DNA from 4 places in the Pontibacillus salicampi genome. Region 1 is predicted to be linked to each of the others. Evidence: riboswitches for the same ligand, from Rfam matches in the RefSeq annotation. Region 1 holds a riboswitch; each other region holds the start of a gene.

Region 1 (4,391 bases):
AATACTCTGCATTCTCGTTTAAGCTTCTAATTTTTGGTCCAATAATATGTAATTTCTAATGGAATAATTGCGCTAGCTATCATAAACTAAAGAAAAGAGAATGCAGGAACAGGTGATGTATATGGCAGATGTGGAGAAAGTCATTATTGTGGAAGGTAGAACCGATAAGCAGCAGATTAAGAAAGTAGTTAATGAAGATGTGGAGATTATATGCACGAATGGCACATTAGGAATTGAACGTTTAGAAGAATTGATCTTCGAACATGATCTCGATAACAAGTATGTGTATATTCTAGTAGATGAAGATGATTCCGGTCACAAATTAAGAAAACAGCTGTCTTTCGAGTTACCACATGCTGAACACATTTATGTTGATAAATCATTTAGAGAAGTAGCAGCAACACCTGAGCCAGAACTAGCTTCTGCGCTTGTAAGCAGGAGCATATCTGTTGATCCAATCTTTTTAACGTAAATAGGTGATATAGAATGCAGGAAATGGAAGATAATCCTCTTCAAATATTAGATGAGCAGTCCTCTACTTATACCATGACGTTTATATACAGTCCGTTTTGTGGGACGTGCCATGTAGCCAGAAGGATGTTGGATACATTAGAAGCAGCTAAGCAGCACACGTTATTTAACGAGTTGAATGCATCGTACCATCCCGCATTTATGGGAGATTTTCAAATAGAAAGTGTCCCTTGCTTGTTAATCACAAAAGGAACAGAACTGCAGGAGAAAGTATATGCGTTTCAATCTGTACCGTACCTGTTAGAGATAGTATCTAGATATAAGTATTGAGAACACCCCCATGCGAAATATTGCATGGGGGTGTTCGACAATATTTATTATTTCTCGGGAAATACTTCGACAGAAATTGTGTCTATTACCTGTTACCATAAGAGAAAATATTGCTCTATGAACACAGGGGGTGTGTTGATGGATAAAGAAGTATTACAGAATTGGGTTGAGCGTATAGAATCACGATCTGACCTTTTTCCTCTAGTTATGGATAAAACATTATCTGTAGCCTTCTTTAGTGGTGAAGAACAGCTGTTTGTTATATTTACAAATGGTTCTTGTATTACATCCACATCTGCACCAAATCAATTAGATATCATGATTGAAGCAAAACCATTCATTCTTAAAGACATATGGCAGGGGACTTGTAGGTTATTGAGTGTCCCTAATCATTTAATTAAAATGAATGGCAGTTATAAAAACTTACTGTGGATAGAATCTCTCTTCCATTTGGCTAGACCATTATAATAATTTATTTCCAATGGCTTGGACAATATCCATCATGTTGGCTTTGTCACCAAACTGTTCTACGAGTTCTCCTTGCTTATTAATGAGGACTGTAGTCGGAACACCTTGACACTGATACACATCATACGTTTTTCTCCCATCATCTAGCAGTGTAAGTTGTGACAAATACTTATTAGCATAAGTGATGCCAGCCTGCTCATCTCGTTCTCGTCCTACTACATTTATTGTTATCATTTCGACGTTGTCATGATCCATGGAATCATACAATTGCTCCTTTTTCGGTAAATCACGAGCACTGTCTGGACACCAGGAGGCCCAAAACGTAAGGATTACATGCTTGCCACGGAAGTCCTCTAAATGGTGAAATCGCCCATCTATAGATTGCAGCTCAAATGTCGGTGCTTTTTTCATGTACACCACCTTCCTTCCATTAAATATACCTATACATGGCATCATAGCACATGTATCTTTGTATGCTAAATAATTCATATTTTCTTATATAGTGCTAATGCATATGTACTATAGTATATAATGTGTACAAATTGCTAAGTGGTTATAAAATTTTTAGGTAAAAGGATTGACCGTTCCAAAGTACCATGCTAGAATGTGAAATAGAAATCGACGGATTAGTACGTTAATTGAATAAAGAAAGCTCTTATTACGAGAGGCGGAGGGACTGGCCCTATGAAGCCCGGCAACCATCAAACCTAGTTTGAAAGGTGCCAAATCCTGCTAAGTTGGATGACTTAGAAAAATAAGAGGACGAATCTACGCTTATATAAGCCTTTCTGTCCTCTTGACAGAAAGGTTTTTTTGTTAGCAAATACCGTTGATGGAATAGATTGAAACAAAAAACCAAGTATAATTATGAGTTTAGTCTATAAAGGAGGAAGGTCAGCCGTGATATCTATTAAGAATCTACAAAAGGTATTTACATCTAGTAGCGGCAGCGTCCAAGCGGTTGATGACGTAAGTCTTGATATTGAGAAAGGCGAAATTTATGGGGTAATAGGATATAGTGGTGCAGGTAAAAGTACCTTTATCCGTTTATTAAATCGTCTAGAGGATCCAACTAGTGGGGAAGTTATCATCGACGGTCAAGATATCGCCAAGTTGAGAAATGGACAGCTTCGAAAGGCAAGACAAGAAATTGGCATGATATATCAACATTTTAATTTATTATGGTCAAGAACGGTAAAAGATAATATTGCTTTTCCACTGGAAATCGCAAAGGTTCCCAAAGCCGAGATAAACAAACGCGTTCAGGAGCTAATTGATCTTGTAGGACTTTCAGGCAGAGAAGACTACTTTCCTTCTCAATTGAGTGGAGGGCAAAAGCAAAGAGTTGGTATAGCTCGTGCCCTTGCCAATAACCCCAAGGTGCTGCTTTGCGATGAAGCTACTTCCGCGTTAGATCCTGAAACAACAGATTCCATTCTGAACTTGCTGACTGATATTAATAAGCAGCTAGGTTTAACCATTATACTCATTACGCATGAAATGCATGTCATTAGCAAAATCTCCAATCGAGTAGCCGTCATGGAGGGTGGGCAAGTAGTGGAAGAAGGAGATGTTCTAGAAGTTTTTCGTCATCCGAAACAGAAGGTGACTAAACGATTTGTCCAACAAGTTATGGGAGATAAGGAACAGGATGACGCTTTAGAAGCAATTGTAGCCGAATATGAGAGTGGTACAGTATTGAGATTACATTTCGTTGGCGAGAAAACTAACCAAGCTGTTATTAGTGAGGTCGCCAAACAATACCCTGTCGCTGTTAATATTCTTCAAGGTAAAATAACGCAGACACAAAAAGGCGCATACGGTACGCTTGTAGTTCACCTTACAGGGGACGATGATGATATACAAAAAGCAATTCAATACATCTCAGAAACATCGGTAGAAGTAGAGGTGAATCCAAATGTGGAGTAAGTTATTTCCTAACGTAGTTGGTCAGGAATTGTGGGATGCGACGAAGGAAACCCTGTATATGACTGGGATTTCAGTGCTAGGAACTTTCATTTTAGGTATATTATTGGGGTTATTATTATATTTGACAACGAAGAACGGAATTTGGGCTAACAAGCCACTTCATTTTATTGTTTCAACCATTGTCAATGTTTTTAGAGCTATCCCGTTTATCATTCTCATTTTGCTGTTATTCCCATTCACTGATTTCTTAATAGGTACCATTAGAGGTCCAAATGCTGCTTTACCGGCGTTAATTATTGGAGCTTCTCCGTTCTATGGAAGGCTTGTAGAAATCGCCTTGCGGGAAGTGGATAAAGGAGTCATCGAGGCAGCGAAAGGGATGGGTGCGAAAACATCAACGATAGTTTTCAAAGTATTACTCCCAGAATCTATGCCAGCTCTTATTTCAGGAATCACGGTGACAGCTATTAATTTAATTAGCTTCTCCGCGATGGCAGGTGTCATCGGTGCTGGTGGACTTGGTGATTTAGCCTATCTAAAAGGCTTCCAGCGCTGGGACTTTGATGTAGTACTTGTAAGTACGTTCCTTATTGTGCTTATAGTGTTTTTATTTCAATTCATCGGAGATTCTATTTCTAATAAATTAGATAAACGATAATAAAAGGAGAGAGTATAGGATGAAAAAAATTCTTACCGTATTGATTAGTTCCTTATTCATTTTAGTCTTAGCAGCTTGTGGAACATCTGGAGAGTCCTCAGAAGGAGGAGACAGCTCTTCAGAAGAAACAAAGAAGGTGACTGTTGGCGCATCCAGCACGCCACACGCTGAAATTCTGGAAGAAGCAAAACCGGTGCTTGCAGACAAGGGCGTGGAGTTGGACATTCAAACATACCAAGACTATATTTTACCGAATAAAGATTTAGAAGGTGGAGAAATTGATGCTAACTTCTTTCAGCACACTCCATATCTAGAGGATCAGAAAGAAGAGTTTGGATATGAGTTTGTAAGTTTAGGTAAAGTGCACATCGAACCTATGGGAGTATATTCCAAAAATATTGAAAGTGTAGAAGACATAAAAGAAGGAACAGAAGTGATCATGAGTCGTTCCGTCGCAGACCATGGTCGAATCCTTTCTTTGTTTGAATCCAAAGACCTTATTGAATTAAAAGAAGGCGTAAGTAAGAAAAATGCA
Region 2 (4,391 bases), on a different contig from region 1:
TTGTAAAAAAGCAGCACCATTCCCATTCAATCCACCATAAAATAGACTAGGAACACAACTGATAATCCCAATACCGAACACTCCGAGTATGTAGTACCCTATAAGCCTAACAAATTTCATCCAACCAACCTCCACGCTTTTACTGTTACAAGAATACGTAATAAGAAAATTTTACCACACCCCTTCCAAAGACCGAATACTAAAGCATTGTTTAATTTTAATTTTCTGAGTAATCCGCATAAAAAAGAACCCTACCAAGTAACGGGTCTTACTCCTTTCCTATTGACGCTTAACAACAGCTTTTCGAGCACGGAACAATAATACTTACCCAAGGTGGAATATAAACATTACTATCTTAGGTGATATACATTTAAAACTCTTTACGAATTCCTAATGCTATTCTTCCAAGTTCAGGTTGCTTTAGTTGAAGAAGGATATACCTAAATCAAACATTTCCACCTCGCATGTAGACTATACTATTCGTGCTGTTATGGTTTTTAAATATATTTGGTACACGAATTCGCAGGTATCTACTAGAAAACAGACTCCTGCGAATTGGTATGTAAATTTAGTCAAATCCCTTTAGTGATGGGAAAAAAGAGGGCCAATTCATATGCGAATTGGCCCTCTTTTTGGGGTGTTATTCTATTGTTTGTACTGCAAATCCGAACCCTTTACCTACCAAAGGGGTTCTTTATAAGAGTAAAAACCCTATAATTAATAATGCAATAATTATGAGCAGCATAAGCAGCTGATACTTGCGATTTAATTTCTGAAAAATACGTATGAACATTGGAATCGCCTCCTCTCGAGAAGCTTACCTATACATACGGATAAAATGTACTAAAAGATTCAGTTACCTTTCACTTTCAGTTGCTGATTTGCAAATTCCCGGTAAGTGGCGTGATCTTTGTACAGCCTCTCATGATCGCCAATTCCTGTTACTTCCCCTTGATCTATAAAGACAATTTGCTCAGAATGGACGACTGTAGATAAGCGATGTGCGATAACAATCGTTGTTCGCCCCTGCATCAAATTATCGAGCGCTTTTTGCACCACCATCTCCGCCTTACTATCGAGACTGGAGGTTGCTTCATCCAGAAGCAGAATATCTGGATTTCGTATTAGCGCCCTAGCTATCCCAATCCGTTGACGCTGTCCACCTGATAACTTAATTCCACGTTCGCCAACCTGAGTATGGTAACCCTCGGGAAGGTCCTCTATAAATTCCTTCGCATATGCCATTTGAGCAGCTTGATTTATCTCTCCTTCGCTGGGTTTATAATCCAAGCCATAACAAATATTCTCCTGAATGGTTCCTGAGATGATAGGACTCTCCTGAGAAACATAGCCAATATGTTTACGCCAGTCCTCGAGGTTAATATGCTGGATATTCATTTCCCCTAACTTGATGACGCCTTTTGATGGCTGATAAAAGCGTTCTATTAATGCAAACAAGGTCGTCTTGCCACTACCACTTGGTCCTACAATTGCTGTTACAGCATTAGGAGGAATAGTGAATGAGATATTATTTAGAACAACACTAGTTTCCTGATACCCAAATGATACACCATCGAAATGGATATCCTGTTTGGCTTCCTTAACCCTTGCCCCTTTATGTAATGCTTCCTCTTGTTCATCCAGAATCCCAATGATACGCTCTGTAGCTCCTGAGGCTTTTTGAAGTTGAGTAAAAAAGGTAGTAAATTGACTTAGTGGGACAATGATTTGAAATAAGTACAGTATAAAAGCTACGAGATCACCTGCAGAAAGCCCACCTGAAGACACTCTGAAACCTCCATAGCCAAGCACAATAACTAGCATTGCCATGAGTACTAGCGTCATTAAAGGACCAATGATGGCTTGAATGGTAGCTTCCTTCAGTCCATATTGAAATAGGTTTTGAATTCCTGTTGTTCCCTGATTGAACTCTCTCCTTTCGGCATTAGAGGCCTTTACTAGACGTATTTCAGAAAGCACTTGGGTCGTTGTGGCTGTAAAGCTTGCTGTCTCATCCTGCAACCCACGGGAGACCTTATACATTTTCCTGCCGAGCGGTAAAATGATTCCAATCGCTAATGGTACGGCTATCAGCATTACCATAGTCATCTTCCAATCAAGAATTAATAGAATAATAACCGACCCAATAATCGAAATAAATCCTGTAAAAAAATTGGTGACATGCTCTGTTATTAAATTTTTGACGATACTAGTGTCATTTACAATCCGACTAATTAGTTCCCCTGTCTTATGTTCATCGTAGAATGGTACAGGGAGCTTAACATGCTTATCCCACAGCTTGGAGCGTAGTCCTGCTACAATTTGCTGCCCAACATAATTTAACAAATAAATGGAAAGTCCACTTGTGAAGGCTTGTATTAAGAACACTGCAAATAACATCGCTACAAATGTCCATTCAAAAGAGGCGATACTGAAATCATTAATAAAATCCCTTGTTAATAACGGTATGAACAGGCTGACGATGGTGGAAATCACACTGAACGAAAACGCTATGCCCATTCTCGCAACAGATGGCTTTGTATTTTTAATTAATTGAAAAAACTGTTTCCCCTTTTGGGGATATGTCATTTCTGTCAAATTGTATCCCTACTTTTTTCTTATGTACTATTGTCATTTTACCACAAGTTCATCCATTTATTTGATATAGCCCATTCCCCTCATCTAGTGCTGTATTGCTACTTTATTATCATAAATTTTCGAAAAAGTTCAAAAAAGGATTGACCTCTCTTACAATCTCTCCTATAATTCAAATTACAACTTAATAGCTCTTATCAAGAGCGGCTGAGGGAATAGGCCCTGCGAAGCCCGGCAACCTTTCAATTCGTTTGAAAAGGTGCTACATCCTACAGACTACGGTCTGAAAGATAAGAGGAGGAAACGTGTACATACACCCTCTTCTTATGGAAGAGGGTTTTTTAGTGTCCTCTTCTATAAAAACTACTTAATGGAAGGATGAATAACAATGAAAAGATCACTAGAACAACGTTTACAAGACGGTCCAGTCATTTGTGGAGAAGGCTATTTATTTGAATTGGAAAGAAGAGGCTACCTGCAAGCAGGCTCCTTTGTACCAGAGGTAGCTATTGAAAATCCAGAAGCATTGAAACAAACGTATCGAGATTATATGAAAGCTGGATCTGACGTGGTTCTTGCTTTCACCTATAATGCCCATCGTGAGAAAATGAGAATTATTGGTAAAGAAGACTTGCTAGAGCCTTTAAATCGAAATGCTATCCGTTTAGCTAAAGAAGTTGCAAAGGAACACCCAACCGAAGAAGCACTTGTAGCTGGGAACGTTTCCAACACTAATATATTCGATCCGGACGATCCCGCATCAAAAGAGAAGGTTCGTACGATGTTCGCAGAAATGATTAAATGGTGTAAAGAAGAAGATGTTGATTTTGTGAATGGGGAAACATTCTACTATTATGAAGAAGCAAAAATTGCCCTAGAAGAAATACAGAAACAGGACTTACCAGCTGTTATCACATTTGGTCTTATGGGAGAAAACATCCTTCGTGATGGGTACACCGTTGAAGAAGGCTGCCGATTACTGGAGGAACAAGGCGCACTCGTTGTAGGAATGAACTGCTTCCGTGGTCCAGCTACCATGCAGCCATATGTAGAAAAGATACGAGAAACATGTGAGGGCTTTGTAGGAGCACTGCCTATTCCATATCGTACGACAGAAGAGCATCCAACATTTTTTAATCTGCCAGATGGAGGTTGTTCTTGTAGCTTGCCAACTGAAACCACCTTCCCTACCTCTCTTGATCCGCTTTACTGCAATCGTTATGAGCTTGCATCCTGGGCAAAAGATGCTCTCAACACAGGTGTGAATTATTTCGGTTTATGCTGTGGAGCTTCACCGAGTATGCTTAGAGAAGTAGCTGAGACAGTTGGGCGTGAAGCGATTAATTCTACGTACTCACCTGATATGGAAAAGCACTTCCTATTCGGCACAGATGATACACTGAAAGGGCATAACCTTACCTATCGGACAAAAGCATAATAAAAAAGATAGGCTATTATAAAATGCTCCCTTTGTAAAGGACATTTTCAACGACATCCTAGACCGTTTTTGGGAGATGATCTCTGTATTGAACAGGGATCATCTCCTTTGTTAATACGGATATAAGGTGTGCCAAGTCACCTAGGAAATGTTAAGAGCTATGATAACCATGTTGATTGATGATTATAGGTAAAGAAGGGGATATGTTTTCATGCGAAAGATTAGCTAAGTAAGCGGAGGATTACTTAAGAAGCGGGGTAGAAAGCGACAAAAAAATTCTCTGATGCTAACCATCAGAGAATATATCCATGTTATATTTCAAAATCCACTGCAAGAATATCTGTAAGACCGATTTCCC
Region 3 (4,391 bases), on a different contig from region 1:
TCCAGGAATAAGCTACAACTGTATCGACGACAATGATGGGAGATAATACATCCTTTGGAGTGTCGACAGCTTCCACCAGAGCAGCCATGTTAGCTGTACCTCCAATCCAACTTCCCGCTAGAGCCCCGACCCCTCTCCAGGCGTCTTCAGGCAAGAAAGGCTGGAAGATAGCTAGAGCAATAGGCGCACCGATTACGACACCTAATGTTCCAGATAAAAATAGTAATATAGCTTTTGGCCCAAGCTTTAGCGTGGCAGGAACGTCTGTTGATAATAACAGCAGCAACAGGCCAAACGGTAATATATACGTACTAACGAAATCATACAATGATGAAGCATCAGGTATAATTCCAAGCGTGGTGGAAATCATCGGTAAGAAATAGGCCCAAATCAACGGTGGTGCAAAATGGAAAAACTTCTTCACAGCCGGTTGATTCCATTGAGATAGCATGTAAACTCCGCCTACTAAAGCAGACAAATATGCCAATAAGGCCATAGGTTCTTGTATGAGAGCAGCGTTTAATGTCAGAAACATGTTTCCCCTCCTCTTATTCTCTCTCTTTTAAGCTGACTTAGAAAATTATAGCACAAAGATGAGTGAATGCGTTTTCACATAAAAATATTCGAAACATTAAAATTATTAGCTCAATATAATATTTCAAGCACCTTCCTCTCGCTTTGGGTGGTGTTATTGCAGGAACTACTCTATCTTGGTTTGAAAGTCCTTCAAAAATGGTAGATTGTAAGAGGAAGATATTTTATGGAGGTGTTTTACATGTCAACTCTTACCGAGCAACAAATCAATCAGCATTTACGGGAGATTCAAGAGTGGAACTTAACGAATGATCGATTCATTCAACGTACCTTTACGTTTGCAGAGTATATGGACGGTATTCGCTTCGTTCACGAAATAGGCTCCATTGCAGATGAGAAAGACCACCATCCATCTTTACAAGTCGAATATGGAAAGATCATCGTTTCTTTAACCTCCCACGATGTTGGTGGCTTAAGTGAAAGAGACTTCGACCTTGCTCAAACCATTGATCGAGTTTATCAAAAAAGAGATGAATAGGAAAGAAGCAGAGAGTTCATACAACTCTCTGCTTCTCTCTTTACGTATTACCATTCTATCAACCCTTGTAAATGGGCTTTTAATATGGCATAACACACCTCTGCATCAGAAATTTGGTTCCTTTGTATGAGCTTCACGCATTCTTCCACACTAACCCAAAACAATGTTATGTCTTCGTGAGACTCTAATTCCTGTACATGTTGCGTGATAATATGGTTCGTATAAAATACATGAGTCTTTTCCCTGCTGTTCCAAGGAGCTGGAAGAACGTGACCTAGATAAGTCATATCATCGCATCGACAGCCTGTTTCCTCTTGAAGCTCTCTTCTTGCAGCTTCCTCCAGTGATTCCCCTTCTTCCACCCCACCTCCTGGTAATTGCACAATCGTTTCCTGTAATGCCTCTCTAAATTGACGGATTAGTAATACATCATGATGAACATGAGCTAAAACGACAACGGATTCTTCCTCAAAAGAAGCAGGTCCCTCCCCCTTATTACTCGAATGTAACAAACTTTCCATCCCCCTAATCTATCCATTACATTATTATTCAAAAAGAAATAGCACTGTTAATATTACATTATTCCATATAATGGGTATATAGTGGAAGATTTTGTTTATCAACTTAACTGCTGGCCCATTTCTTCCAACATAGCATAGGTGTGGTCTGGAGAATGCGAAAAAACATTAACTGAGTTAATTATTAAAATTCGGGATTGCATACTGTCCTTTCATGCTGTATGGTATTAATTAACGAAATAGTTTTACTAATAACACAATTTCATAAACTTCCTTATTCAGAGAAGCGGAGGGATCTGGCCCGTTGATGCTTCAGCAACCAGCCTAAATTAGGCGAGGTGCTACTTCCAGCAAGTGGGGACACTTGAAAGATAAGAAGAAGTTTAGCCTTGAGATATCAAGCTCTTCTTCGGAAGGGCTTTTTTTATTACCAAAATTATCTAGAAGGACCTTTGTTTCATCCAGTTGAGGACGTTTAAGATTTACAACCTATTGCTAAGAAATCGTTCCCATCCTTACATTGTGTCCTAAAGCTACAGACTGTTAAAAAGGAGAAGATAACTATGAGCAGACATCATCTTGAAACCAAACTAGCCCAAACAGGAAATCGCAGCGACCAAACAACAGGTGCTGTCAACCCTCCCCTACACCTATCAACGGCATATCGTCATGAAGGAATAGGCAAATCTACTGGGTATGACTATATTCGAACTGGCAATCCTACTCGTGATTTGCTAGAGCAATCCATTGCTTCGTTAGAGGAAGGTCTTGCAGGCTTTGCCTTTAGTTCGGGAATGGCGGCTATTCAAACGGTCTTTTCCATTTTCTCACCAGGGGATGAGTGTATAGTGACCCAGGACGTTTATGGTGGCTCTTACCGTTTGTTTGAAAATCATTTTAGCAAATTTGGTCTTACCTTCCATTATATAAATAGTACAGATACACAGGATTTTGAATCAGTAATAAACGAGCAGACCAAAGCGTTATTTATTGAAACTCCAACGAATCCGCTCATGACACAAGTAGATATAGAGCAGTTTGCTACCCTGGCACAAAAGCATAATCTATTGCTAATAGTTGATAATACGTTCTTCACACCATACCTGCAGCAACCTATTGTATCTGGAGCTGATATTGTAATCCACAGCGCGACGAAATATTTAGGTGGGCATAATGACGTGTTAGCTGGTCTAGTAGTTGCAAATGATGAAGCATTATGCCAGAACATTCAGGAACAACAAAATGCCAGTGGTGCTGTTCTTTCACCATTTGATTGTTGGCTTGTCATGAGGGGAATTAAGACTCTAGGCTTACGTATGAAGCAGCATGAAGCAAACGCTAAGCATTTAGCCGATCAACTGGAACAAAGTCCTTATATCAGTGATGTGTTGTATCCAGGCAAAGGAGGGATGCTATCCTTCCGAATTAAAGAAGAGGAAATGGTTCCTGTCTTACTGGAGAAATTAGAGCTTGTATGCTTTGCTGAAAGCTTGGGTGGAGTTGAATCGTTTATAACCTACCCTGCCACGCAAACACATGCTGATATTCCTGAAGATGTACGCGCAAGCTATGGAGTGTGTAATCGATTATTGAGATTATCGGTAGGGATTGAAAAGGAAGAGGATCTCTTACAGGACCTGGAGCAAGCTTTAGAAATAGCGTATAACGAGGTGAACCAGCATGTCTAACTATTCCGTACAAACATCCCTTTTGCATAACGAATATGCTGTAGACAAGTCAAGTAACGGTGTTAGTGTTCCCATCCAGCATGCATCCACCTTTCACCAGAATGACATACATGAGTTTGGCGCATATGATTATGCTCGTTCTGGTAACCCAACTCGAGAAGCATTAGAACATACAATTGCTGAACTTGAAGGTGGAACACATGGATTTGCATTTGCTTCGGGCATGGCAGCTGTTTCCACTTCCTTAATGCTATTGTCCAAAGGAGATCATCTCCTTATTACCGAGGATGTGTATGGTGGAACGTTTCGATTTGTAACCCACGTTTTATCACGCTTTGGAATAGAGCATACCTTCGTAGATATGACAAAGCTAGATGAAGTAAATGCAGCCTTTCAGGAAAATACCAAAGCAGTGTTTATGGAAACACCGTCCAATCCGCTCCTCAAGGTTACCGACATAGAAGCCGTTACTAAATTGGCAAAAGAAAATAACTGTCTTACTTATATTGACAACACCTTTTTAACTCCATTAATACAGCAGCCTTTCTCATATGGTATCGATATCATTATTCATAGCGCTACGAAATTTTTGGCAGGACATAGTGATGTTGTAGCTGGCTTAGTAGTAGTTCAAGATGAAGCATTAGCTCAACAGATTGGATTTTTACAAAATTCTTGTGGAGCAATCCTTGGTCCACAAGATTGCTGGCTTGTCATGAGAGGAATGAAAACACTGCATGCCAGACTTCGTCAATCTGTGGAATCTGCGCATCGCCTTGCTACCTATTTAGAGGAGCATCCCCTTATCAAAAAGGTTTATTATCCAGGGCTTTCCTCTAATGCATATTATCAGACTCAGCAAAAGCAAGCGAAGAATGGCGGTGCTGTTCTCTCTTTTGAATTACAAAACGAAGAAGCAGTCGAACGATTTGTTCAGCAGCTAAAGCTTCCTGTGTTCGCTGTAAGCCTTGGAGCGGTGGAATCCATTTTATCCTACCCAAGGAATATGTCTCATGGCTCCATGCCAGACGATGAATGTGACAGACGCGGCATCACGAAAGGGCTGCTACGCTTATCTGTAGGATTAGAGGATGTACAGGAGCTGCAAGCCGA
Region 4 (4,391 bases), on a different contig from region 1:
ATATTTTAGAAGAGATTCAGAAGCACCGAGGAACCGTCATTCTTCCAAGCAGAACAGGTCCGATACCTGATGTATTATATTCTGCGGCAGGAAACTCCGCAGATAACCTTTGGTATGATAAAGGAATTTACACGTGGAATTTTGAAGTTGGTGCGGATTTATGGAACGCAGAGGAAAACAAATGGGAACTAGTAGGATTCCAGCCGGAATTTGCAGAAGGATATGAAGAGGCGATGGAATTCTCAAATGGGCTAATCGGATTAATGGAAGTTGCAAATAAGTATGGGGAGGATAAGGAGGGCCCTACTTCTAACATGCTCCCAGGCAGCGGGAGATATAAGGGAGCTGTAGAGGTCAGCTTTGAAACAAGCGAACCTGCGACCGTCTTTTACACGATGGATGGCTCGAAGCCGACATTGGAATCGAAAGCGATTCAAGTAGATGGAATTAGAGGAGATGCAGAAACTTTAACTATAACAGAATCTACGATGATCAATTGGTTCTCTGTAGATGCTAGCGGTAATATAGAGAGGGGGTATGATCCACAGAAGGACGAGCAAGGATATCATACTTCCAAAGTTCAAATTGTTAGCAATGACCACAAAGTGGAAGTGGAGGAGCTAGCAGGTTCTAATAGGGTAGAGACGGCAGTGGAGATATCGAAGGACCTTTATCCAAAAGGATTTGCAAAGGATAAGCAGCTCAAAACGGTTGTACTTTCTACATCAAGCGATTTTGCAGATGCATTGTCAGCGGGTCCACTGGCAGCTCAATATGGAAACGCACCGCTCTTACTAACGGATAAGCAATTAAACAAAGAAGTGATGAACGAACTGCAAAGACTTAAGGCAGAAGAGGTTATCATTGTTGGAGGACCAGGAGCAGTGAGCCCTGCTATAGAAACGGCTTTAACTCAACAGTCCTATAGTGTGACAAGAATTCATGGGGATAATCGATATGAAACAAATGAGGCAATTGTAGATGCATTAGATGAGGTAAACGGAGTGTTTGTTGCGTCAGGAGAAAAATATGCAGATGCACTCTCTGCTGCCCCTATCGCTGCAGCGGATGATTGGGCAATCCTATTAACCAAGCAAGAGAAGGTATCTAATGAAGCATTGAATTACCTAGCAGATAAGCAAGTAGTGGTTACGGGTGGAACAGGTGTTATTGATAATAAGGTGTATGACAAAATTCATAAACAAAATGGAGATAAACTGGTGCAGAGAATTGCTGGAGCCGATCGCTACGGTACGCTAGTGAAGCTTCTTCAACAGTTCAGAGCAGATACACCAGCGGATACAGTCGTTGTTGCAACGGGTAAGAATTTTCCGGATGCGTTAACTGCTTCTTCTCTAGCGGTCTCTTCCAAAGCGCCTTTGGTGCTTATTAAAAATCAAGTTACGGAAGAAATGGCCCACTTCTTAACAGAGTTTGGTGATCAGACAGTAGTAGACCATGTGAAGGTTTCAGGCGGTATAGTGAAAAAGCATGCAGTGAAAAAAGTTGTGAATCTATTAGACTAGAACGAAAGGGGAAGAGAGCTGGCTGAAGCAGTCTGCTCTCTTCTTTTCTTTTATTTTATGAGAGGAATTTTATCATAATATATTGACATTTCTTAAAATTAGGCATAAGATTTTCAGTAATCCATATTATTTAACAAAGTTAATATATGTTTTCTTATCTCGAGAGGTGGAGGGACTGGCCCGGTGAAGCCTCGGCAACGGGTCATTTTTATGAAGAAGGATACTGTGCCAATTCCAGCAGGTGCCATCGTACTTGTAAAGATAAGAAGAGCTGTGAATACATAAAAATGTTCCCCTCTCTTCTTGCTTTAGGTAGAGAGGTATTTTTGTTTTGGAAATGAAATAGCAGTAGGTAATCCTGTGTGTGGAAGCACAGGTTGCTTTTAACTTAAAAAACCAACTAAACTGCTTGGATTAGGGTGTTTTGAGAAGAATAATGAGGTTACCAATGGAAAAGCTTAGTGAAATTATGAATCTGAGAGGTGAGTATGGTGGCATTTCAAGTATCAAATAGTCCTTTTACGAAAGAGCAGGCGGATCTATTAAATCAACTTGTTCCTTCATTAAATGAAAAACAAAAATTATGGCTCAGCGGATACCTTGCAGTTACCGAGGTTCCAGCCGAAGGTGAAGCGGTGGGGTCAGAGGAAGCAAATAATCAGGCATCTGCTGTACCGTTACGGGAGGTAACCATTTTATATGGCTCTCAAACAGGTAATGCTCAGGCGCTGGCAGAGGATTTTGGTAATAGACTACAAGGTAAGGATGTTCCTGTAACTGTCTCCTCCATGGATGAAATGAAACCGAAAAATGTGAAAAAGGTACAGGATCTTCTTATTATTACTAGTACCCATGGGGATGGCGATCCCCCGGATAATGCATTATCATTTTATGAATTTCTGCGTGGAAAGAGAGCGCCTCAATTAGAAGACGTGCGTTTCTCTGTCTTGTCACTTGGTGATAGCTCTTATGAATTTTTTTGTCAGACCGGAATTGATTTTGATCAAACATTAGAGGCGTTAGGCGGAGAACGTCTCGCAGAACGAGTCGATTGTGATTTAGATTTTGATGAGCCCGCTGAAGCTTGGTTCTCCTCCGTACTTTCTGTTGTAGAGGCACCTTCATCTGCATCAATAGAGGAGCCAGATGAGGCAAAACCACTACAAGACGAGGCTGTACATTCTCGAGGTAACCCATATCATGCTGAAATACTAGAAAATATTTATTTAAATGGGCGGGGCTCTAACAAGGAAACTCGTCACCTTGAGTTAGATTTGGAAGGTTCAGGGATTACTTATGAACCAGGAGATGCAGTTGGTATCTTCCCTGAAAATGATCCGATATTAGTTCAAACATTAATAGATGTAATGGAGTGGGATGCAGAGCAGCCTGTTCCAGTCGATAAAGAAGGAAGTACGAAACCTCTTCACTATGCATTGACAAAGGTTTATGAAATCACTAGTGTAACGAAACCTGTATTAAGGAAGATGGTGGAGTTTACAGAGCATGAACAACTGCAATCCCTGTTACAAGAGGAGCAAAACGAAGAGCTGAAAACCTACATGTATGGCAGGGACCTTATCGATGTACTTAAAGATTTTGGTCCATGGACACTAACGCCTACAGACTTCGTGAACCTATTGAGGAAAATACCACCAAGGTTATACTCTATTGCTAGCAGTGGTGCTGCAAATCCGGATGAAGTTCATCTAACCATTGGGGCCCTTAGGTATGATGCTCACGGCAGAGCTAGAAGCGGCGTTTGCTCTGTCCAGTGTGCAGAGCGCTCAGAGCCAGGTGATTCTCTGCCAATATTTGTACAGAAAAATCCGAATTTTAAGCTTCCAACTCAAGACGCACCAGTTATAATGATTGGCGCAGGCACAGGTGTTGCTCCATATCGAGCATTCCTTGAGGAGCTGGAAGAAAAAGAATCCGCTTCAGAGACTTGGTTATTCTTTGGAGAGCAGCATTTTGTTTCCGACTTCCTCTATCAGATTGAATGGCAGAAATGGTTAAAGGATGGAGTCTTATCACGAATGGACGTAGCCTTTTCCAGAGATACAGAAGAGAAAGTGTATGTGCAGCACAGAATACTTGAAAAAAGTAAGGACGTATATCAATGGCTCTTGAACGGGGCACATGTATATGTTTGTGGAGATGAAACATACATGGCTAAAGACGTACACAAAGCATTGCGAACAGTATTAGAACAAGAAGGGAACATGAGTGAAGAAGAAGCAGAAGAGTATCTCACCACGCTTAGAAAAGATAAACGCTATCAACGTGACGTGTACTAAGATTCTAACTTGAAAGGAGTAGTATGATGTCTACAGATAAGAAGCATACAGAGCACGGCCCTCCTAGTGCAATGGAGCACATTAAAACAGAAAGTAATTATTTACGTGGAACGCTTGAGGAAAGCTTTGCGGACAGAATTACGGCCAGTATTCCGGACGAAGATACAAAAATATTAAAATTCCACGGAAGCTACATGCAAGATGATCGAGATGTGAGAAATGAGCGAAAGCAGAAAAAACTAGAACCAGCCTACCAATTTATGATACGAGTTCGAACTCCAGGCGGAGTTGCGACACCGGAGCAGTGGCTTGTTATGGACGATATCGCTAACAGATATGGAAATGAAACATTAAAATTAACAACACGTCAAGCCTTTCAAACCCATGGTATTTTGAAGTGGAATATGAAAAATACGCTTCAGCAAATGAATGCAGCTCTTATGGATAGTATTGCTGCCTGTGGAGATGTTAACCGAAACGTTATGTGTAACCCTAATCCATATCAATCAGAGGTTCATGCAGACGTGTATGAATGGTCCAAAGCCATTAGTAATCATCTTATTCC

Evidence for each region. A riboswitch is a leader RNA that binds a small molecule or an ion and turns the genes downstream of it on or off. The one in region 1 is predicted to bind S-adenosylmethionine.
Region 2: another riboswitch for S-adenosylmethionine. It lies ahead of ACFFGV_RS04215 (homocysteine S-methyltransferase family protein); the one in region 1 lies ahead of ACFFGV_RS09720 (methionine ABC transporter ATP-binding protein).
Region 3: another riboswitch for S-adenosylmethionine. It lies ahead of ACFFGV_RS13425 (methionine biosynthesis PLP-dependent protein); the one in region 1 lies ahead of ACFFGV_RS09720 (methionine ABC transporter ATP-binding protein).
Region 4: another riboswitch for S-adenosylmethionine. It lies ahead of ACFFGV_RS03690 (assimilatory sulfite reductase (NADPH) flavoprotein subunit); the one in region 1 lies ahead of ACFFGV_RS09720 (methionine ABC transporter ATP-binding protein).

The regions. Positions count from the first base shown of each region.
Region 1 is NZ_JBHLTP010000008.1:26,936-31,326, forward strand. It holds gene ACFFGV_RS09700 (toprim domain-containing protein) at 116-472, shown strand; gene ACFFGV_RS09705 (thioredoxin family protein) at 487-801, shown strand; gene ACFFGV_RS09710 (hypothetical protein) at 940-1,269, shown strand; gene ACFFGV_RS09715 (TlpA family protein disulfide reductase) at 1,264-1,680, opposite strand; SAM riboswitch class I at 1,922-2,030, shown strand; gene ACFFGV_RS09720 (methionine ABC transporter ATP-binding protein) at 2,170-3,198, shown strand; gene ACFFGV_RS09725 (methionine ABC transporter permease) at 3,188-3,856, shown strand; gene ACFFGV_RS09730 (MetQ/NlpA family ABC transporter substrate-binding protein) at 3,876-4,391, shown strand, end outside.
Region 2 is NZ_JBHLTP010000003.1:542,246-546,636, reverse strand. It holds gene ACFFGV_RS04225 (ABC transporter permease subunit) at 1-120, opposite strand, end outside; gene ACFFGV_RS04220 (ABC transporter ATP-binding protein) at 853-2,589, opposite strand; SAM riboswitch class I at 2,787-2,892, shown strand; gene ACFFGV_RS04215 (homocysteine S-methyltransferase family protein) at 2,984-4,033, shown strand; gene ACFFGV_RS04210 (Dabb family protein) at 4,345-4,391, opposite strand, start outside.
Region 3 is NZ_JBHLTP010000011.1:247,870-252,260, forward strand. It holds gene ACFFGV_RS13410 (DUF819 family protein) at 1-535, opposite strand, end outside; gene ACFFGV_RS13415 (4a-hydroxytetrahydrobiopterin dehydratase) at 776-1,072, shown strand; gene ACFFGV_RS13420 (NUDIX hydrolase) at 1,120-1,584, opposite strand; SAM riboswitch class I at 1,862-1,968, shown strand; gene ACFFGV_RS13425 (methionine biosynthesis PLP-dependent protein) at 2,154-3,278, shown strand; gene metC (cystathionine beta-lyase) at 3,271-4,391, shown strand, end outside.
Region 4 is NZ_JBHLTP010000003.1:446,869-451,259, forward strand. It holds gene ACFFGV_RS03685 (cell wall-binding repeat-containing protein) at 1-1,526, shown strand, start outside; SAM riboswitch class I at 1,678-1,794, shown strand; gene ACFFGV_RS03690 (assimilatory sulfite reductase (NADPH) flavoprotein subunit) at 2,018-3,826, shown strand; gene cysI (assimilatory sulfite reductase (NADPH) hemoprotein subunit) at 3,853-4,391, shown strand, end outside.